2 regions of the Streptomyces sp. NPDC025806 genome follow, and region 1 is predicted to be linked to the other one. Evidence: predicted binding sites of a transcription regulator. Region 1 holds the regulator's gene; the other holds the start of a gene.
The links. The regulator HspR, encoded in region 1, represses chaperone genes until heat shock. The targets are predictions, from matches to a motif close to TTGAGNNNNNNNNNCTCAA.
Positions count from the first base shown of each region.

Region 1 (10,703 bases):
GACTGCGACCCGGCGGACTCGACGCGCGGCTGCGGATCGCCGTCGAGGTCGCGGCGGCCACGGTCGTCGTGCACTTCGCCGGGCTCGGGCCGCTCACCGGGGCGCTCGCCGTGCTGTGGATCGTCTTCGTCACCCGCGCCTTCCGGCAGCTCGACACCTCCGAGGGCGTCATGGGCACCGTCGGCGTCGTCACCGCGCTCGGCCTGTGCGTGTGCGCGGGCGCCGAGGGGCTCGGCGCGCTCGCGGTGCTCCTCGCGCTGCTCGCCGCCGCGCTCACCGGACACCTGATGCACGCCTGGTACCCGGCGCGGGCCCGGGCCGGCGGCTGCGGGGCCCTCTACACAGGGTTCCTCGTCGCCGGCGCCGCGCTCCTGGTCAACGCGGAGCACACCGCGCCCGAACCGGCCGCCTCCCTGTTCGCGCTCACCGCCGTGCCCGCCGCCGACGCCGTGCTCGCCCTCGTGACCCGGCGCCGGGCCCGCCGCCCCGGCCACCTCGCGCACCGCCTGCGCCGGCTCGGCCTGACCGCGCCCGGCGCGGCCGTCGCCCTGGGCGTCGCGACCGCGCTCACCACCGTCGTCGGCGTCCTGCTCCACCGGGGCGCGCTCGGCCCCGAGGCCGTGTGGTGGCCGGCCGCCGCGCTCGCGCTCGCCGTGCTCCTCGCGCTGCGCGACCCGAAGGCTTCCGAGGCGACAGAGGCGGTACGAACCGAAGGGGTACGCACATGAGGACGTTCGGCGGGGCCCGGGAGCTGGTGCGCCGGCTGGTCCAGGACGAGATCGACCTGGTGCTGGACTCCGGCGCCCACGACGGCGGCTTCGGACGCGGCCTGCGCCGGGCCGGATACCGCGGCCGGATCGTCTCCTTCGAGCCCTTCGGCGGCCCCCGCGCCGGGGTCCGCCGGGCCGCCTCCCGCGACACCGCCTGGCAGGTGCTCCCGTACGCCCTCGGCGACCGCGACACCCGCTGGACCCGCCGCCTCGACGGCATGTGGGAGGAGGTCGTCGCCCCCGGCGAACGCGTCCTCCTCCAGGTCGACCGCCACCCCGAACTCCCCCAGATCCTCGCCGGAGCGGGCCCCTTCGGGGAGGACCTGGCCCTCGTACGGACCGGGGTCGCGGGAGAGGCGGCGTTCGCATGACGGGCCCCTCGCAGGGCGCGCCGGGGGTCGGGCTCGGTCGCGGTGGGTGCGGGGAGCCGGACGGGGCGGTGGTCGCGTGAGGATCGCGCTGGTGGACGGTTTCCGCGCGGGGCCTCGGGCCTCGGGCGGGGGTGCGGGCGCGGGCAGGCGGAGGCCGGCCGGTGCGCGGAGGGTCGGGCTCGGTTCTGGTGGGTGCGGGACATCGGTTGAGGCGGTGGTCGCGTGAGGATCGCGCTGGTGCACGGGTTCCACGGGCCCGGCGGGCCCGGCGGGGAGAACGCCGCGGTGCTCGACCAGGCCGCCGCGCTCGTCCGCGCGGGGCACGACGTCCATCTCGTCGTCACCGCGGCCGGCGGGCCGCTGCACGCGGCGCCGCGCCGCCGCGCGCCCTGCCCGGTCACCGTCGTCACCGGGCAGAGCCGCGGGCCGCTCAGCGCGCTGCGGGCCCTCGCGCCCGACGTCACGCACGTCCACCACGCCGCGACCGGCGCCGGACGCGGCTGGGCCGCCGACTGGACCGGCCCGCTCGTCGCCACCCTGCGCGACACCCGGCCCCAGAGCGCCGCCGCCGGCGTCCTGCACCGGCTCGCCGCGCTGCCGCAGGCCCGCGCGGCGCGCGCCGACCGCGACCCGCTGCTGCGCCGCGCCGACCGCCTCGTCGTCCGCTCCGAACCGGCCCGCGACCAGTACCTGCGCGCCGGAGTGCCGCTGCGGCGCCTCGCCCTGATCCCCGACTTCGCGCCCGCCGCGCCGAGCGTGCCGGACGCCCCCGAAGGGCCCTGGACCTATGTGGGCCGGCTCGCCCCGGAGACCGGGATCCTCGACCTGCTGCGCCGCTGGCCGGACGGCCGGCGCCTCGACGTGCTCGGCGCGGGGCCGCTCGAAGGGGCCTGCCGGGCCGCGGCGCCGGCGTCCGTACGGTTCTCGGGGCCGGTCGGGCGGGGTGGCCTGCGGGCCGGGCTCGTCGGGCGCCGGGGGCTCGTGGTGCCCGGGCGCGCGGCGCAGGATCTGCCCGTCTGTTACGCGGAGGCGCTGGCCGCGGGGGTGCCCGTGCTGGCTGTCGGGGGTGTGGCGGTGCCGCGGGCCGTCCGGGCCGAGGGGACCGGCACGGTGGCCTCTTGGGCGGCGCCTCTCGGGTCGGCCCTCGATGTGGCCGAGCGCCTCTTTCCCGGGTTGTCCCAGCACTGCCGCGCCGTCCATACGGAGTCGTACGCGGCGGAGCGCTGGCTGGAGCGGGTGGCACATGTGTACGCCGCCGCCATCCAGCACGGTTCCTCCGGTCTCGTACGCGACCGCGGCTGAGTGGGGGCGGGCCGCGCAGTTCCCCGCGCCCCTGAAATGCAGACGCTTCGCGTCGCATTTCCCCTATGAGGCGCAGCCTCATCAGGGGCGCGGGGAACTGCGCGATCAGCCCCCACCGGCCCGCACCCGGCCACGTTCAAGAAGGGGCACCCCGGTGGCCGCGGCCCCGGGTACGTCCGGCCCGCAGTGCCGTCAGGAGATACGGCGCCACGATCAACCCCGGCGCCCGAACCCCCGCATGCCGCACGCAGTACACCGCCCACGGCCACACAGGCCGCTCCGCCTCGGAGGCGACCCGGCGGAGAGCCTCCCGTACGCCGATCCCCGGCTCCGAGGACCCGGGCACCCCGCGACGATCCCCGGCCCACTCCCCGACGGCCCGCGGAGCCACATACGCCGCGACCCCGGCCCGCCGAGCCCGCAACCCGTGATCGTGATCCCCCATCCCGTGCCGGAACACCTTGTCGATGTCCCCGACCCGCTCCCGTACGGCCCACGGGACCAGCACCACGTCCCCGTCGTACGTGGCGCAGCGCTCCGGCGCCCCCGTCGGCTCCACCAGGGCGAGCCCGGGCGGCGCGGACCGCCCCGACCGCACGGTGACCCCGGCGTGCACGACGGCCCCGACGACGATCGCCGCGTCGTCGAAGCGCCGCGCGGTCGCGAGGAGTTCGGCGAGCGCCCCGGCCCGCAGCCGCACCGCGTCGCCGAGCCAGAGCTGATGCGTCGGTTCGGGCAGCCCGGCCGCGCGGCTGTTGCGGCTCGCGAGGCGCATCCCGTGGCTCCAGTAGACGTCGGGCCCGACCTCGGCGACCTGGACGCCGGGATGCGCGCGGCGCACGGCCGCGGCGGTGCCGTCGCAGGACCCCGCGTCGACGAGGTGGACCCGTACGCGCGTGCCGGCCGGCAGCCCGGTCTGCGCGGCGAGGGCGTCGAGGGCGGCGAGGGTCGAGGCGCGTCGGTCGCGGCAGGTCATCAGTACGGCTACCTGGGGCGGCTGCGACTCCATAAGGGATATTAGGTACATAAGGGCGCGGGGAAGAGTCCAACTCCCGGCCCCTCGCGGCGCGTCGGCAATCTGCTTGCCCATAAGGGCTGAATAAAAGTTGAGTGGGATCGACTCAGGTCTGTTGACGGGGAGGGGTGGGGTGGTGCACCCTTGAGCCAGTTCCACTCAAGTAGTCAGCTGGAGGAATCGAAATGGCACGTGCGGTCGGCATCGACCTGGGCACGACTAACTCCGTCGTCAGCGTTCTCGAAGGCGGCGAGCCCACCGTCATCACGAACGCGGAGGGCGCCAGGACCACGCCGTCCGTCGTCGCCTTCGCGAAGAACGGCGAGGTGCTGGTCGGCGAGGTCGCCAAGCGCCAGGCGGTCACGAACGTGGACCGTACGGTCCGCTCGGTCAAGCGCCACATGGGCACTGACTGGAAGATCAACCTGGACGGCAAGGACTTCAACCCGCAGCAGATGAGCGCCTTCATCCTGCAGAAGCTGAAGCGGGACGCCGAGGCCTACCTGGGCGAGAAGGTCACCGACGCGGTCATCACCGTCCCGGCGTACTTCAACGACTCGGAGCGTCAGGCGACGAAGGAGGCCGGCGAGATCGCGGGCCTGAACGTCCTGCGCATCGTGAACGAGCCGACGGCCGCCGCCCTGGCCTACGGCCTCGACAAGGACGACCAGACCATCCTGGTCTTCGACCTCGGTGGCGGTACGTTCGACGTCTCGCTGCTCGAGATCGGCGACGGGGTCGTCGAGGTGAAGGCCACCAACGGTGACAACCACCTCGGTGGTGACGACTGGGACCAGCGCGTCGTCGACTACCTGGTCAAGCAGTTCAACAACGGCCACGGCGTGGACCTCGCCAAGGACAAGATGGCGCTCCAGCGTCTGCGCGAGGCGGCCGAGAAGGCCAAGATCGAGCTGTCCTCCTCCACGGAGACCACGATCAACCTGCCCTACATCACGGCGTCCGCCGAGGGCCCGCTGCACCTGGACGAGAAGCTCACGCGCGCCCAGTTCCAGCAGCTCACGTCCGACCTCCTGGAGCGCTGCAAGACGCCGTTCCACAACGTCATCAAGGACGCGGGCATCCAGCTCTCCGAGATCGACCACGTCGTTCTCGTCGGTGGCTCGACCCGTATGCCGGCCGTCGCCGAGCTCGTCAAGGAACTGACGGGCGGCAACGAGGCCAACAAGGGCGTGAACCCGGACGAGGTCGTCGCCATCGGCGCCGCCCTGCAGGCCGGTGTCCTCAAGGGTGAGGTCAAGGACGTCCTGCTCCTCGACGTGACCCCGCTGTCGCTTGGTATCGAGACCAAGGGCGGCATCATGACGAAGCTCATCGAGCGGAACACGACGATCCCGACCAAGCGGTCCGAGATCTTCACCACCGCCGAGGACAACCAGCCGTCCGTCCAGATCCAGGTCTACCAGGGCGAGCGCGAGATCGCGGCGTACAACAAGAAGCTCGGGATGTTCGAGCTGACCGGTCTGCCGCCGGCCCCGCGTGGTGTCCCGCAGATCGAGGTCGCCTTCGACATCGACGCCAACGGCATCATGCACGTGACCGCGAAGGACCTCGGCACGGGCAAGGAGCAGAAGATGACCGTCACCGGTGGCTCCTCGCTGCCGAAGGACGAGGTCAACCGGATGCGCGAAGAGGCCGAGAAGTACGCGGAGGAGGACCACGCCCGCCGCGAGGCCGCCGAGTCGCGCAACCAGGGCGAGCAGCTCGTCTACCAGACGGAGAAGTTCCTCAAGGACAACGAGGACAAGGTTCCGGGTGACGTGAAGACCGAGGTCGAGTCCGCCGTCGCCGAGCTGAAGGAGAAGCTCAAGGGCGAGGACACGGCCGAGATCCGCACCGCCACCGAGAAGGTCGCCGCCGTCTCGCAGAAGCTGGGCCAGGCCATGTACGCCGACGCCCAGGGTGCCCAGGCCGCCGGCGGTCCCGAGGGCGACGCCCCGCAGGGTGACGCCAAGGCCGACGACGACGTCGTCGACGCCGAGATCGTCGACGAGGACCGCAAGGACGGTGCCGCGTGACGGAGGAGACCCCGGGCTTCGAGGAGAACGAGAAGCCTGACGTCCCCTCCGGCGCCGACGACGCCGAGCCGAAGTCCGCTCCCTCCGACAAGGAGGGGGCGGCCCCGGCCGGGGACTCAGCTTCCGCTTCGTCCGCAGGTGATGTGGCCCTCACGGCACAGCTGGACCAGGTGCGCACCGCCCTCGGCGAGCGCACCGCCGACCTCCAGCGCCTGCAGGCCGAGTACCAGAACTACCGGCGCCGCGTGGAGCGGGACCGCGTCACGGTCAAGGAGATCGCCGTCGCGAACCTCCTGTCCGAGCTGCTTCCCGTCCTCGACGACGTCGGCCGCGCCCGTGAGCACGGCGAGCTGGTCGGCGGCTTCAAGTCCGTCGCCGAGTCGCTGGAGACGGTCGTGGCGAAGATGGGCCTGCAGCAGTTCGGCAAGGAGGGCGAGCCCTTCGACCCGACCGTGCACGAGGCCCTGATGCACAGCTACGCGCCGGACGTCACCGAGACGACCTGCGTGGCGATCCTGCAGCCGGGTTACCGGATCGGCGAGCGCACCATCCGCCCCGCGCGGGTGGCCGTGGCCGAGCCGCAGCCGGGCGCGCAGGGCAAGTCCGACGAGGCCTCCGAGCAGGACGCCGAGAAGGACGACGGTGGCCCGGACAAGGGCTGACGTACACACGCGCAACGAAATGAGTGAGGAGGGACGTCGGGGCCGATGAGCACCAAGGACTTCATCGAGAAGGACTACTACAAGGTCCTCGGCGTCCCCAAGGACGCCACCGACGCCGAGATCAAGAAGGCGTACCGCAAGCTGGCGCGCGAGAACCACCCCGACGCCAACAAGGGCAACCCCAAGGCGGAGGAGCGCTTCAAGGAGATCTCCGAGGCGAACGACATCCTCGGTGACGCCAAGAAGCGCAAGGAGTACGACGAGGCCCGCGCACTGTTCGGGAACGGGGGCTTCCGCCCCGGTCCCGGCGGCGGCGGAGGTTCGTTCAACTTCGACCTGGGCGACCTCTTCGGAGGCGGCGCCCAGGGCGGGGGCCAGCCCGGCTCCGGTGGTTTCGGCGGCGGCATCGGCGACGTCTTCGGCGGCCTGTTCAACCGGGGCGGCGCGGGCGCGGGCACGGGTGCCCGTACCCAGCCGCGCCGGGGCCAGGACATCGAGTCCGAGGTGACGCTCAACTTCACCGAGGCGGTGGACGGGGCCACGGTGCCTCTCCGTATGTCGTCCCAGGCCCCCTGCAAGGCGTGCTCCGGCACCGGCGACAAGAACGGCACGCCGCGCGTGTGCCCGACCTGCGTCGGCACCGGGCAGGTCTCGCGGGGCGGCGGTGGCGGTTTCTCCCTCACCGACCCGTGCGTGGACTGCAAGGGGCGCGGCCTCATCGCCGAGACCCCCTGCGAGGTCTGCAAGGGCTCCGGCCGCGCCAAGTCCTCCCGCACCATGCAGGTGCGCATCCCCGCCGGGGTCTCCGACGGGCAGCGCATCCGCCTGCGCGGCAAGGGCGCACCCGGTGAGCGCGGCGGCCCGGCCGGCGACCTGTACGTCGTCGTCCACGTCGACGCCCACCCCGTCTTCGGCCGTAAGGGCGACAACCTCACGGTGACCGTGCCCGTCACGTTCACCGAGGCGACGCTCGGCGGCGAGGTCAAGGTGCCCACGCTCGGCGGCCCGTCCGTCACCCTGAAGCTGCCCCCGGGCACGCCGAACGGGCGGACGATGCGGGCCCGCGGCAAGGGCGCCGTCCGTAAGGACGGCACGCGCGGAGATCTCCTGGTCACGGTCGAGGTCGCGGTCCCCAGGGACGAGGACCTGACCGACGAGGCCCGTTCGGCCCTCGAGTCGTACGCCAAGGCGACCGAGGACACGGACGTGCGGGCAGAACTGTTCCAGGCGGCGAAGGGAGCCTGAGCCAGATGGACGGCCGTCGACGAAGCAACCCGTACGAACTGACCGACGAGACACCGGTGTACGTGATCTCGGTGGCGGCCCAGCTGTCCGGCCTGCACCCGCAGACCCTGCGCCAGTACGACCGCCTCGGCCTCGTCTCGCCCGACCGCACGGCCGGGCGCGGCCGCCGCTACTCGGCCCGCGACATCGACCTGCTGCGCACCGTCCAGCAGTTGTCGCAGGAAGAGGGCATCAACCTGGCCGGCATCAAGCGCATCATCGAGCTGGAGAACCAGGTGGCCGCCCTCCAGTCCCGCGTGGCGGAACTCTCCTCGGCGGTCGAAGGCGCGGCAGCAGCCATGCAGCAACGCGAGGCAGCGGTCCACGCCTCGTACCGCCGCGACCTGGTCCCGTACCAGGAGGTCCAGCAGACCAGCGCCCTGGTGGTCTGGCGCCCCAAGCGGCCGAAGGACTGACTTGTGTGACATCGCGTGGCCCCTTGCCGACCGGCAGGGGGCCACGCGGCGTATCAGCTGATGGACTCCGCCGTTCTCACAGACCGCCCAGGAAGCCGGCCCAGGCCGTTCCGCTCACGGCCAGGCGCGGGCCCTCCGACTTTTTGGAGTCTCGTACGTGGGTCGTGCCGGGGGTGTGGGCGATCTCTACGCAGTCGGGCTCGTCTCCGCCGCTGCTGTAGGTGCTCTTGAACCAGGCCAGCTCGGTCGGTTCCCCGGCGGTGGTCTCGCGGTTCATAGGTCTCCCAGCATGCGCTCGATGAAGGCCCGGGACTCCCTGGGCGAGAGAGCCTGGGCTCGGATGATGCCACACCGAAGTTCGATGCTGCGGAGCTGTTTGGGGTCGGAGACAGGGCGCCCGGCGTAGAGGCCGTCGCAGCGCCCGATCGCCGTTCCGTCCCCGAACTTCAGCACGTCCATGTTCCCACTCATCCCCGCGTGATCCTCCCGATCGGTCGGCATCACCTGGATCTCTACCGTGCGCAACTGGGCGAGTTCCAGAAGGTGTTCGAGCTGGCCGCGCAGGACGGTGCGGCCGCCGATGGGGCGGCGCAGGGTGACCTCTTCCTGGATGAAGCTGAGGGCGGGGGACGGGTCGCGGTCGAAGATGGATTTGCGGGCCGTGCGGCCCGCCATCGCGCGTTCGATCTGCTCGGACGACAGTGCCGGGCGGCGCATCGAGAAGAGGGCCTGTGCGTACTCGGGGGTCTGGAGCAGGCCGTGCGGGCTGTGGTTCCAGTACGAGGTCAGCTCGACGGCCTTGGCCTCCAGCGCCGCGATGTCCCGCACCTTCTTCGGGTACCGGACCTCGGCGACATCCGGCTTCATCGCCTTGAGCAGGCCGTTGGCGCGGAGCACGTCGTCGGCCTTGTCCAGGAATTCAGGGCGCGGGATCCGCGTACCGGACTCCACTTTGTAGACGATGCCCTCGCCGTAGCCGAGTGCCGCGCCGAGTTCCGAGACCTTGAGGCCGGCCGCCTCGCGCAGCGCTCTCAGCTGGTGTCCCACCAGGGCGATCACCGCCGCTCCCTGTACGTCACCGGGCTCGATCTCCCAGCCGTCACCGTCCGTCGCACCGGTCATCCGCGCGTCCCTCCCGCCCGTTCGGCTCCCCGCCCACGTTCCGTGAACCGCCCTACCCACCAAGGGTCTTGGACAGCCTGTACAGCTCTGGACAAACGCTGGACAGTGACCGTACGTGACGGGCGAGTCGCGGATCAGGGTATGCGGGGGCGGCCACGCTGAGTGATGTGAATCGACAGAACTTCAGCGTCCAGCTGTCCCCGACCCCGCGCGCGGCCCGCCTCGCCCGCCTCCTCGCCGTCGAACAACTCCGCACCTGGGGCCTCGCCCACGCCCTCGACGACGCGGCGCACGTCGTCGCCGAACTCACCGCGAACGCCGTCACGCACGGCCGCCTCCCCGCCCGCGACTTCGTCCTCAGGGTGTACGTGACCGAGGGTGTCCTGCGCATCGAGGTCACCGACACCCGCGCCGACCGGCTCCCTCAACTCCGGGTTGCGGACGGGGAGTCGGGGCGCGGACTCGTCCTCGTCGAGGCGCTCGCCGAGCGGTGGGGTGTCACCCAGGGGCCATTTCCCCGGAAGACCGTCTGGGCCGAGGTGCGGCTCGCGACGGTCGGGCGCGGCGTCAGCGCTTCGGGCAATTCCCCATCGCGACGTAGAGCTTGACGTTCTCCGACGGGTCGAAGGGAGCACCGGGCTTCGGGGACTGCTTGCAGACCTCTCCGTCGACGCGGGACATGTCTGCCTGCTCGACGACGCCCTCGCTTCCGTAGAGCACATCGATGGAGAGGCTGTCGTAGCCCTTCTCCAGGAGAGACTGGTAGGCGTTCGCGAATTTCTTCCCGGTCACGCGAGGTGTTCGTATCTCGGGGATGTGCGCATCCCAGTGGTCCGGGCACTTCTCCCCGTACGGGACGGCTCCGAGGTCCACCGTCTTCGGCTGGCCCGCCTTGCTCTCCAGGCAGAACCGCCAGAGGTCGACGTGCCGCAGGTCGACCGTCCGCCCGGCGTCGGTCGCGTCCCGCACCGAGTATCCGAACCCCTTCTCGACCTCTGCCCCGATCTTCGCCGACAGGCTGTCCGGGCGAGGACGAGCCGGAGCCGACGCGCTGGGCTCTGCCGAAGAAGGACCGTCCGACGGCGGGCTGGAGCAACCCGCACTCAGGGCGACCATCGCGGTCGCCAGCGCCATGCCACTGCCGAGGGCGCCGAGTCTCAACGGTCCGATCTCCTTCTGCTCAGGGTGCCGGGGCACGAAATCCCGGCCGCCGGGGCCGGGGACGGTCGCATTCCGGGACCGTTACTTCAGCGCCACGCTGTCCCCCGTGGCCGTCACCGGGCTCGTCGTGCCCGACCCCGCGAACTTCCAGCGCCAGGTGCCGGACGCGTTCGCCGTGATCGTCGTCTTCAGCTTGCCCGCGCTGTCCGTCGTCACGGACTTGAGCGTGGTGTAGGTCGAGGTGCCGGACTTCTTGAACTGGAGGGAGACGGACTTGCCGGCGAAGCCCCAGTAGGCGTTGGAGTCCCAGCTGGCGCGGGTCAGGGTGCCGGTCACCGTCAGGGTGCGGCCCTTGACGACGGGCTCGGGGGTGGCCTGGGTGGCGGTCAGCTTCGCGTACCGCTTGATCTTGACCGTCCTGCTGGTGTCCAGGGTGTAGAAGTCCTGGTCGGTGGCCGCCGCCTCGGCGTCCAGGTGCCAGGTGCCCGCGTCGGCGTTGCGCAGGTCCGCGTAGTCGTCGGAGGCGTTCGCGTCGAAGGAGTACTTCCAGACGCACTTCATCGT
Region 1 is NZ_JBVHMU010000004.1:314,025-324,727, forward strand. It holds gene ACZ4E1_RS11425 (MraY family glycosyltransferase) at 1-728, shown strand, start outside; gene ACZ4E1_RS11430 (class I SAM-dependent methyltransferase) at 725-1,141, shown strand; gene ACZ4E1_RS11435 (glycosyltransferase) at 1,364-2,443, shown strand; gene ACZ4E1_RS11440 (glycosyltransferase family 2 protein) at 2,580-3,470, opposite strand; gene dnaK (molecular chaperone DnaK) at 3,644-5,494, shown strand; gene grpE (nucleotide exchange factor GrpE) at 5,491-6,156, shown strand; gene dnaJ (molecular chaperone DnaJ) at 6,202-7,401, shown strand; gene ACZ4E1_RS11460 (heat shock protein transcriptional repressor HspR) at 7,407-7,856, shown strand; gene ACZ4E1_RS11465 (DUF397 domain-containing protein) at 7,933-8,133, opposite strand; gene ACZ4E1_RS11470 (helix-turn-helix domain-containing protein) at 8,130-8,978, opposite strand; gene ACZ4E1_RS11475 (ATP-binding protein) at 9,146-9,586, shown strand; gene ACZ4E1_RS11480 (PASTA domain-containing protein) at 9,546-10,139, opposite strand; gene ACZ4E1_RS11485 (calcium-binding protein) at 10,221-10,703, opposite strand, start outside.

Region 2 (10,703 bases), on a different contig from region 1:
GACGCGCCAGCGAGTAGCCGTACTCGAAGCCCATGACCGCGTACTCGGAGAGCAGCGAGTCGTAGACGTTGTAGCGGGCCTGGTCGGGCGACAGGTACAGGAGCGGGGTGTAGTCCTCGCCGGTCTCCCGGTCGATGAGGACCGCGTGGCGCTGACCGAAGGTGCCGCGGCGCGAGTCCTGGCCGGACAGGCGGACCGGGGTGCCCTCCAGGAGGAGGGAGCCGAGGGCGAGGGTCTCGCCCATGCCCCAGTCGATCGTCCCGTCCTCGATCATCGACGCACGGCGCTGCAGCTGCGGCAGCAGACGCGGGTGCACCGTGATGTTGTCCGGGATGTTGACCTGGGACTCGGCGATGCGCTTGACGACCTCCTGGGAGATCGCGGTCTGCACGGGCACCGGGAACTCGGCCTGCGGGTCCGGGACCTGGACCTCGGCCGGGTGCGAGACGGCCTCGCGGACCTCGGTGAAGACCTTCTCCAGCTGGCCCTGGAAGTCCTGCAGCGCCTGCTCGGCCTCTTCCAGCGTGATGTCGCCGCGACCGATGAGGGACTCGGTGTAGAGCTTGCGCACCGAGCGCTTCTTGTCGATCAGGTCGTACATCAGCGGCTGCGTGAACGCCGGGTTGTCCGACTCGTTGTGACCGCGGCGGCGGTAGCAGATGAGGTCGATGACGACGTCCTTGTTGAACGCCTGGCGGAACTCGAAGGCCAGACGGGCAACGCGGACGACGGCCTCGGGGTCGTCGCCGTTCACGTGGAAGATCGGCGCCTCGATCATGCGGGCCACGTCGGTGGCGTACATGGAGGAGCGCGAGGACTCCGGGGCGGCGGTGAAGCCGACCTGGTTGTTGATGACGATGTGGACCGTGCCGCCCGTGCGGTAGCCGCGCAGCTGCGACATGTTGAGCGTCTCGGCCACGACGCCCTGGCCCGCGAAGGCCGCGTCACCGTGCAGGGCGACCGGCAGGACCGTGAAGTCCGTGCCGCCCTTGTTGATGATGTCCTGCTTGGCGCGGACGATGCCCTCGATGACCGGGTCGACCGTCTCCAGGTGGGACGGGTTCGCGGCCAGCGAGACCTTGATCTGCTCGCCGTCCAGGCCGGTGAAGGTGCCCTGGGCGCCCAGGTGGTACTTCACGTCGCCGGAGCCGTGCATCGACTTCGGGTCGAGGTTGCCCTCGAACTCGCGGAAGATCTGCGCGTACGACTTGCCCACGATGTTCGCGAGGACGTTCAGACGGCCGCGGTGGGCCATGCCGATGACGACCTCGTCGAGGCGGGCCTCGGCGGCCGAGTCCAGTACGGCGTCGAGCAGCGGGATGACGGACTCGCCGCCCTCCAGCGAGAAGCGCTTCTGGCCGACGTACTTGGTCTGGAGGAAGGTCTCGAAGGCCTCAGCCGAGTTCAGCCGGCGCAGGATGCGCAGCTGCTCCTCGCGCTCCGGCTTGGCGTGCGGGCGCTCGACACGGTCCTGGATCCACTTGCGCTGCTTCGGGTCCTGGATGTGCATGAACTCGATGCCGACGGTGCGGACGTACGAGTCGCGCAGCACACCGAGGATGTCGCGCAGCTTCATCATCGACTTGCCGGCGAAGCCGCCGACGGCGAACTCGCGCTCCAGGTCCCACAGGGTGAGCCCGTGCTCGTTGATGTCCAGGTCGGGGTGCTTGCGCTGGCGGTACTCCAGCGGGTCGGTGTCGGCCATGACGTGGCCGCGGACCCGGTAGGAGTGGATCAGCTCGAAGACGCGCGCGGCCTTGGTGACGTCGTCGTCGTGCGAGGCGTCGATGTCCTTGAGCCAGCGGACCGGCTCGTAGGGGATGCGCAGGGCCTTGAAGATCTCGTCGTAGAAGCCGCTCTCCCCGAGGAGGAGGTTGGCGACGATGCGCAGGAACTCGCCGGAGGCGGCGCCCTGGATGACCCGGTGGTCGTAGGTCGACGTGAGCGTCATGACCTTCGAGATGCCGAGCTTGTTCAGCGTGTCCTGGGAGGTGCCCTGGAACTCGGCCGGGTAGTCCATCGAGCCGACGCCCATGATGACCGACTGTCCGGGCATCAGACGCGGCACGGAGTGGACGGTGCCGAGGCCGCCCGGGTTGGTCAGGGAGACCGTGACACCGGAGAAGTCGTCCATCGTCAGCTTGCCGTCGCGGGCGCGGCGGACGATGTCCTCGTAGGCCTGCCAGAACTCGAAGAAGTTCAGCGTCTCGGCCTTCTTGATGCCGGCGACGACGAGCTGGCGGTCGCCGTTCGGCTTCACCAGGTCGATGGCCAGACCGAAGTTCACGTGGTCCGGCTTGACCAGGGTCGGCTTGCCGTCCTTCTCCTGGAAGGAGTAGTTCATCGACGGCATGGCCTTGATGGCCTGCACCATCGCGTACCCGATGAGGTGCGTGAAGGAGATCTTCCCGCCCCGGGCGCGCTTGAGGTGGTTGTTGATGACGATGCGGTTGTCGAACAGCAGCTTCACCGGGACGGCGCGCACGGACGTGGCCGTGGGGACCTCGATGGACGCGTTCATGTTCTTCGCGACGGCGGCGGCGGGACCGCGCAGCGTCACGAACTCGGGGCCGGCGGGGGCCTCGGTCGTCACGGGTTCAGCCTTCTTCGGTGCGGGAGTGGCAGGTGCGGCGGCGGGGGCCGGCTTCACAGCGGGCGCGGCGGGCGCGGCGGCAGCCTGTGCGGGAGCTGCGGCGGCGGGCTGCGCGGGAGCCGGGGCCGGAGTGGCGGCCGCCTGCGGAGCAGGCGCGGGGGCGGCCGGGGCGGGCTTCGCGGCCGGCTCGGTCGGCGCAGCCCCCGCGGCTGCGGCACCGGGCTTGTAGTCGGCGAAGAAGTCCCACCAGGCTCGGTCAACCGAATTCGGGTCCTGGAGGTACTGCTGATAGATCTCGTCGACGAGCCACTCGTTGGGGCCGAAGGCCGAGGCAGGGTTCTTGCCCTGCCCGCCTTGGTCGGTCTCGGTGGAGATGCTCGAGTTACTGGGGGACTGTGGCGACACGGCGTGAACCGCCCTCTTCCGCTTCTCACAAGGTGATGGACAGCGGGAATAAAGGCTACGCCTCCAACCCGGGAGAGTGCAGACCGGGCAGGGCATCCGTCGCGTAAGTCACACCGGAACCGGTGTTTCGGGCCGGGAAATGGCGGGAAACAACCGGGGTTTGCGTACGTTCGGACCCGCGCCCGGCGCGTTCGGGTACGCCTCGGCGCGGCTTGACCTCCGCCTGACCGAAACCCTACGTCAACTTTGCGGGCGGGGCTCTCCCGGAAGAGTGACCTTGATGCGGCAGCCGCGGGTCGATTCGGCCACGCCGATCCGGCCCCCGTGGAGGTCCACGGCCCAGCGCGCGATGGCGAGGCCGAGACCGGTGCCGCCGTCGCCCTTGCCCTTGGCGTTGTCGTTCGCGTCGCCCCGGTTGAAGCGCTCGAAGACCCGGTGCCACTCGGACTCCGGGATGCCGGGGCCCTCGTCGAGGACCTCCAGGTCCAGGGACTGCGGATAGGGCCCGCGACGGGCCCGTACGGTGACGCGGCCGTGCGGCGGGGAGTGCTTCACCGCGTTGTCGATGAGGTTCGCCACGACCTGGTGGATGCGCTCCGGGTCCGCGTACGCGGTGAGCTCCGGGGGCGTCACGTCCAGGTGCAGATGGACGTCCGTACGGGTGTGGGTGCCGGAGCCGGAGGCGATGCCCGCGCGCTGGGACACGGCCATGTTGGCTTCCTTGAGCACACCGGACAGATACGGCCAGACCTCGAAGCGGCGGGCCTTCAGCGGGACCACGCCGTTGTCGAGCCGGGAGAGGTCGAGCAGCGTCTCGACGAGTCGGCCGAGCCGCTCCGTCTGTTTGAGCGCCGTGCGCATCGTCTCGGGGTCGGCGGCCATGACGCCGTCCACCACGTTCTCCAGGACCGCGCGCAGGCCCGCGATCGGGGTGCGCAGCTCGTGCGAGACGTTCGCCACGAGTTCCTTGCGGTGCTGGTCCTGCGCGGCCAGCTCGTCGGCCATGCGGTTGATCGTCACCGCGAGGTCGCCCAGCTCGTCGCGGCGGTCGGCGCCCCGCACCCGGCGGGTGTAGTCGCCGTTGGAGATCGACCGGGCGACCGTGTTCATCTCGTCGAGCGGCGCGGTCAGCGAGTGCGCCACGAACTGGGTGATCAGCAGCGTCGCGATGATCGAGAACACGGTGATGAAGCGCAGCTCCGTCGCCGTGTACATCGCCACCATGAGCAGGCCCGTGGTGATGAAGACGGAGACGACGACCAGGGTGCCGAGCTTCGCCTTGATCGAGAACGGCCGCAGGCCGCCGGACGCCCAGCCGGGATTGAGCGGCGGCCGGTGGCCCCGCGGGTGCGGCGGCCGGTCCCCTGAGCTCATGGCGTCGGCGTCTCCAGGGCGTACCCCACACCGTGGACGGTGCGGATGCGCTCCGCGCCGATCTTCCGGCGCAGTGCCTTGATGTGGCTGTCGACGGTGCGGGTGCCGGAGGCGTCCGCCCAGTCCCACACCTCGGCGAGCAGCTGCTCGCGGGAGAGGACCGCGCGCGGCGTGTTCGCGAGGCAGACCAGCAGGTCGAACTCGGTCGGCGTGAGGTGCACGTCCTCGCTGCGCACGCGTACGCGGCGCTGCGCGTGGTCGATCTCCAGCTCGCCGAGCCGCAGGATCCCGCTGCGCGGGGTGGCGGCGGCCAGTGCGGCCCGCTCCATCCGGCGCAGCAGCACGTGCACGCGGGCCGCGAGCTCCCGCATGGAGAACGGCTTGGTCATGTAGTCGTCGGCACCCACGCCGAGCCCGACGAGCATGTCCGTCTCGTCGTCGCGCGCGGTCAGCATCAGGACCGGTACCGGTCGCTGCGCCTGCACGCGGCGGCAGACCTCGAGCCCGTCGAAGCCGGGCAGCATGATGTCGAGGATCAGCAGGTCGGGCTGCCAGGCCTCCGCCGTGTCGACCGCCGCCGGACCGTCCTGTGCGGTTTGCACGAGGAATCCCTCGGCCCGCAGCCGGGCGGCGATGGCGTCCACGATCGTGGGATCGTCCTCCACCACGAGGACCCGTCGCTGGGCACCCGGGGTCGCCGTGCTGCCGTTGTGGGAGGTGTGTGTCTGCTCCATCGCCCCGCCCCTGAATGCACGCCGTCGTGACGCGCTTGACGCTTGAATGATCTGGGTTTCGGGCGCCAGCCTACGGGGAGTTACCGCCGGTCGGCTACGCGGCCCTTACTGCGATGTGCACCACGTCGGGTACGCCTCGGACAACGGGGATCTCTTCGGTGCGGACCCCCCGGAATCCGGCATTCCGCAAGGTTTCTTCGAAAACCCCGGAGGGCTGCGCGGACCACACGGCGAGCACCCCGCCGGGGTTCAGCAGGGATTTGCAGGCGGACAGACCGGCCGGTGAGTAGAGGCTCCCGTTGTCCTCGGTGACGGTCCAGTCCGGCCCGTTGTCGATGTCCAGGCACAGGGCGTCGTAGCGCTCTCCGGCGGCGTGCACATGCCGCACGAGGTCGGCCTCGACGATCTCCGTACGGGGGTCGGCCAGGGCCCGCGCGGACAGCTCGCGCAGCGGTCCCTCGCGGTGCCAGCGGATGATTGCCGGCTCGCGCTCGACGACGGTGATCCGGCCCCAGAACGGGTCGGCCGCGGCGTGCGCCAGCGAGAATCCGACGCCGAGACCGCCGATCAGGACGTGGGGACCCTCACATTCCGCGCCGAGCGCGTCCCGCGCGGCGTCGACCAGCAGCCGCTCCGAGCGGCCGTCGGAGGTGTCCATGAGGAAGGTGCCGTTCGCGATGATCTGGAGCAGGTCGCCGTGCCGGCGCAGCACCACTTCGCCGAAGGGGCCCTCGCGGCGGTCCAGGACGACAGGTGGATCGGACGGGAACGGAATCGTCGTGCTCGTCATGCGACCCATTCTTCCGGATCACCCCGCCCCACCGGGAGCGATCGACGGACCTCGCCGGCGGCGGGGCGAGGTGCGGAGTCCCGCTGCTGCTCGGAGGGCAGCAGCTGCGGGGGTGGCCGGGTCGCCGTCCTCGTACCGACCGCGCGTGGCGAACGGGGTGCTGCCCTGCGGCCTCGTGCCGGTGGACCGCTCAGGGCGCGCGGTCGGGGCGGGGAGCGCCTAGGGTGTCGGTGCGCCCGGGCCCCGTGTCCGTGTCGCCCCCGTCACCGGCAGGGCGCCCCACGGGGCGAGTGTGGGGGGTTGATCGGCAGGAAAGGGGTGTCCCACGTGAAGGCACACGTGCACACCGAGACCCGCCGGGTCCCCGCCCGCGCCCCGCTCGACGGCATCCCCGCCCAGCCCGGCGCCCCCGACCAGGAGCGCGTGCCGGCCGCACGGCGCCGGCTGCGGCCCCTGCGGCTGCTCCCCACCCCCACCGGGACCCCCTTCACCTTCGGCTACGCCTGCCTGCTGCTCGGCACCTCGCTGTTCATGGAGTTCGGCGCCCCGCACACGGTCGCCGCCGCGCTCCGCGGATCCAGCACCGACGTCGCCCATCTGGCCGAACACCCCGTACGCGTCCTGCTCGCCAGCGCGCTGTGGGTCGCCGGAGGCCTCACGTCACCCTTCGTGATCGCCTTCGTCGTCGTGCTGACCGCGCTGGAGCGGCGCATCGGCGGGCTGCGGGCGGCCGGTGTCTTCCTGCTCGGCCACGTCCTGGCGACGCTGGCCACGGAGATCCCGGTGGGGCTGTCCGTCATGGCGGGCCACCTGCCGCACAGCTCCCTGCACCGGCTCGACTACGGCATCAGCTTCGGCGTCGCCGCCAGCATCGGCGCCCTGGCCGGCCTGCTCCCGCGGCTGCCGCGCTGGCTGGTGCTCGTGGCCTTCGGGGCGACGCTGGTCCAGGACCTGCTGACCTTCGAGGACCCGATGACCGGCTGGGGCCACCTCCTGGCCCTCGCGATCGGCGTCACGATCTGGCCGCTGGTACGCCGCCGGCGTCGCTCCTGCCGAACCGCACCAGGCAGTGCCACAGCTGCTTGACGTACTGGAGCACCTCGTCCGGCGTCCCGTAGGCCGACCAGCTCTCGGGTGACGTGGCCGCCGAGGCCGCTGCCCGTCCGACGCAGGCCGCGTCGATCCGCCCGCCGTCCGCGAACTCCGCCCGCACCCGCCCCACCACCGGTACGAGCCCCTCGCCGCGGAACGCCGCGAGCTCCTCGTCCGGCACCTCCGGGCCGAGCACGAACCCCGCGTGCCACTCGACGGGCAGCCCGAGCCCCGCCAGCAGCTCGCCGGTCTCCGTGCCCCGGAAGGACGGGTCGAGCACGAGCGCCTCCGCGTCCGTGCGCAGGTCCACGTCCCCGTGCACCTGCGCCTCCACGTAGAAGTCGAGCGAGCGGCCGGGTCCGCGCGGCGGCGCGGGGGCGGCCAGGGCCCGGATCTCCGCCGCCGGGTCCACGCCCGCGAGCCCGAGCGACTGTCCGCTCTCCACGGCGTCGGTGAGCAGCGCGGCGAGGACGGAGTGCAGCGCGTCGGCCGTGCCCACGTCCGCGGGGCCGACATGGCTGTCGCCGAAGCAGAAGGTCGCCCGCTCCGTCGCCTCCGGGCGCAGCCGCACATGGCAGGAGCCGAACCGGGGCGCGGCCCCGTCGGGGTGCCGCGCCACGTTCAGCGCCCCGTACTTGGGCCGCTCCCTGGCCGCCGCGCCCGCGTACGCCCCGCCGAACAGGGCGTGCTCCCAGTCGTCGCGCAGGCCGCCCGGGTGCGCGGTCCGGCTCCCGTTGGAGAGTCCCGTCTCGTACTGGCCCCGGTAGCGGGCGTCGGCGGCGAGTCCGGCCGCGACCGTGGTCCGTCCGTCGGCGAGCAGCCGGTCCGGGTGGAAGTTCAGCGTCACGCGCGCGTGCCGGTGCACCAGGGCGATCAGTCCCTCGGCCGCCGTCGCGTCGACCCCGCACCGGGCCAGCCGCCCGAGCGCGTCCTCGCGGCCGGCCAGGGCGGTCGCTCGCAGCGCCCGCAGGGCGGCGTCCTGGGCACGGGTCAGCGGGGTCACGGGTGCGCTCATGCCCGGATTCTTCGGGGCGCGGTGCCGTCCGGGCAAGCGAGTTAGGGCCGGAGGTCAGGCCGCTGTCGTGGCCCGGCGCCGGGCGTTGGTCAGCGGGGCCACCGTGTGCCAGCCCAGGGAGCGGTAGAGGAACTGGCCCGACGGGGTGCCCGCGAGGAGGCCGTGCCTGGCGCCCTGCGCACGGGCCGCGACCCGGAGCGTGCCCATGACGACCTTGCCGAGGCCCCGGCGGCGGTGGTCCTCGGAGGTCTCGATCATGTCCACCACCGTGCTCGCCCCGGTCGTGGCCGTCTGGCCCCGGGCGGCGAACGAGCCCTCGGTGTCGGTGAGCAGGACGCGGGTCACGCCGTCGCGGGTCCAGGTGCGCAGGCGGTACCCGGCCGGGGGAGCGGGCGGCTCGGCGTCGGTCAGCTCGGCCGTCATCAGGACGTCGCCGAGGTCGTACGGCTCCCACTCGGGGCCGAGCCACGGCAGCACCCGCTCCGGGTCGGCGAAGACCTTGAGCTGGGCGCCGGGCCCGCGCACGGACCGGGCGGCCCGGCGGACGTCGTCCTCGCGCACGCCGTCGTTCACGGCGCCGAGGACGTGTCGGCTCACGTGCGACGCCAGGCCGACGTGGACCGTGAACCCCCAGGGCTCGGGGAGCGGGGGCGCGGCCCCGCGCGAGAGCACCCAGCCGCCGACCCAGTCCCGTACCCGTGTGTCGACCGTCATCCCATGACCCCCGTTGTAATAGGCGCAGACTTCATTCATGCCTTACGCGAGGCAGCGTACGGAGCCGTCGTCGGGCCCGGCCAGATGTGATCGCTCACAGCGAACGGGCCACGGGGAACATTCGGCGGCGCCCCTGCATTGAGTCGACATAGCTCAACTTGACTGCCGAAGGGGAGATCATGGCTTCGACGTCCACACCGCTCACCCTGCCCGTGCTGCCGCTCGACGACGAGGTGGTACTTCCCGGCATGGTGGTGCCGCTGGACCTGAACGACACCGACGTACGCGCCGCGGTGGAGGCCGCCCAGGCCGCCGCGCGGTCCAGTGGGGACAGCAAGGCGAAGGTGCTGCTTGTTCCGCGGATCGACGGCACGTACGCGAACACCGGCGTGCTCGGCACCGTCGAGCAGGTGGGACGCCTCGCCGACGGCGACCCCGGCGCGCTCATCCGCGGTCGCGGGCGCGTGCGCATCGGCGCGGGCACGACCGGCCCCGGCGCCGCACTCTGGGTCGAGGGCCTGACCGTCGAGGAGACGCTGCCCGACCCGCTGCCCGGCTCCGTGACCGAGCTGGTCACCGAGTACAAGGCGCTCGCCACGAACTGGCTGAAGAAGCGCGGCGCCTGGCAGGTCGTGGACCGCGTCCAGCAGATCGACGACGTGTCCGCCCTCGCCGACAACTCCGGCTACTCGCCGTTCCTGAGCACCGACCAGAAGGTCGAGCTCCTGGAGACCGCCGACCCGGTCGCCCGCCTCAAGCTCGCCACCGCCCAGCTCCGCGAGCACCTCGCCGAGCAGGACGTCGCCGAGACCATCGCCAAGGACGTCCAGGAGGGCGTCGACAAGCAGCAGCGCGAGTTCCTGCTGCGCCGCCAGCTCGACGCCGTACGCAAGGAACTGCGCGAGCTGAACGGCGAGCAGGAGGGCGAGGAGTCCGACGACTACCGCGCCCGCGTCGAGGCCGCGGACCTGCCCGAGAACGTGCGGGAGGCCGCCCTCAAGGAGGTCGACAAGCTGGAGCGGGCGAGCGACCAGTCGCCCGAGGGCTCCTGGATCCGCACCTGGCTCGACACCGTCCTCGAACTGCCGTGGAACGACCGCACCGAGGACGCCTACGACATCCAGGGCGCCCGCTCCGTCCTCGACGCCGAGCACTTCGGGCTCGACGACGTGAAGGAGCGCATCACCGAGTACCTGGCCGTGCGCAAGCGGCGCGCGGACCGCGGCCTCGGCGTCGTCGGCGGACGGCGCGGCGGCGCGGTGCTCGCGCTGGTCGGCCCGCCCGGCGTCGGCAAGACCAGCCTCGGCGAGTCCGTGGCCCACGCCATGGGCCGCAAGTTCGTCCGCGTCGCCCTCGGCGGCGTCCGCGACGAGGCGGAGATCCGCGGCCACCGGCGTACGTACGTCGGCGCGCTGCCCGGACGGATCGTGCGCGCGATCAAGGAGGCCGGGTCCATGAACCCGGTGGTCCTGCTCGACGAGATCGACAAGGTCGGCTCGGACTTCCGGGGCGACCCGGCGGCCGCCCTCCTGGAGGTCCTCGACCCGGCGCAGAACCACACCTTCCGCGACCACTACCTGGAGGTCGAACTCGACCTGAGCGACGTCGTCTTCCTGGCGACGGCGAACGTGCTGGAAGCCATCCCCGAGGCCCTGCTGGACCGCATGGAGCTGGTCCGCCTGGACGGCTACACCGAGGACGAGAAGGTCGTCATCGCCCGCGACCACCTGGTGCCCCGCCAGCTGGACCGCGCCGGTCTCGGCGAGGACGAGGTCGTCATCGGCGAGGACGCGCTGCGCAAGCTGGCCGGCGAGTACACCCGCGAGGCCGGCGTGCGCAACCTGGAGCGGGCCGTCACGCGCGTGCTCCGCAAGGTCGCGGCCCAGCACGAACTCGGCGAGCGCGAGCTGCCGTTCACCGTCGGTGAGGGCGATCTGCGCGAGCTGGTCGGACGGCCGCACCACGTGCCCGAGTCCGCGCAGGACC
Region 2 is NZ_JBVHMU010000028.1:29,597-40,299, reverse strand. It holds gene ACZ4E1_RS37055 (multifunctional oxoglutarate decarboxylase/oxoglutarate dehydrogenase thiamine pyrophosphate-binding subunit/dihydrolipoyllysine-residue succinyltransferase subunit) at 1-2,998, opposite strand, end outside; gene ACZ4E1_RS37050 (HAMP domain-containing sensor histidine kinase) at 3,239-4,372, opposite strand; gene ACZ4E1_RS37045 (response regulator transcription factor) at 4,369-5,106, opposite strand; gene ACZ4E1_RS37040 (spermidine synthase family protein) at 5,201-5,905, opposite strand; gene ACZ4E1_RS37035 (rhomboid-like protein) at 6,224-6,982, shown strand; gene ACZ4E1_RS37030 (DUF3626 domain-containing protein) at 6,909-8,003, opposite strand; gene ACZ4E1_RS37025 (GNAT family N-acetyltransferase) at 8,058-8,717, opposite strand; gene lon (endopeptidase La) at 8,897-10,703, shown strand, end outside.
Region 2: a site for HspR is predicted at 8,856-8,874, ahead of lon (endopeptidase La). Genes of this name have one in related genera too.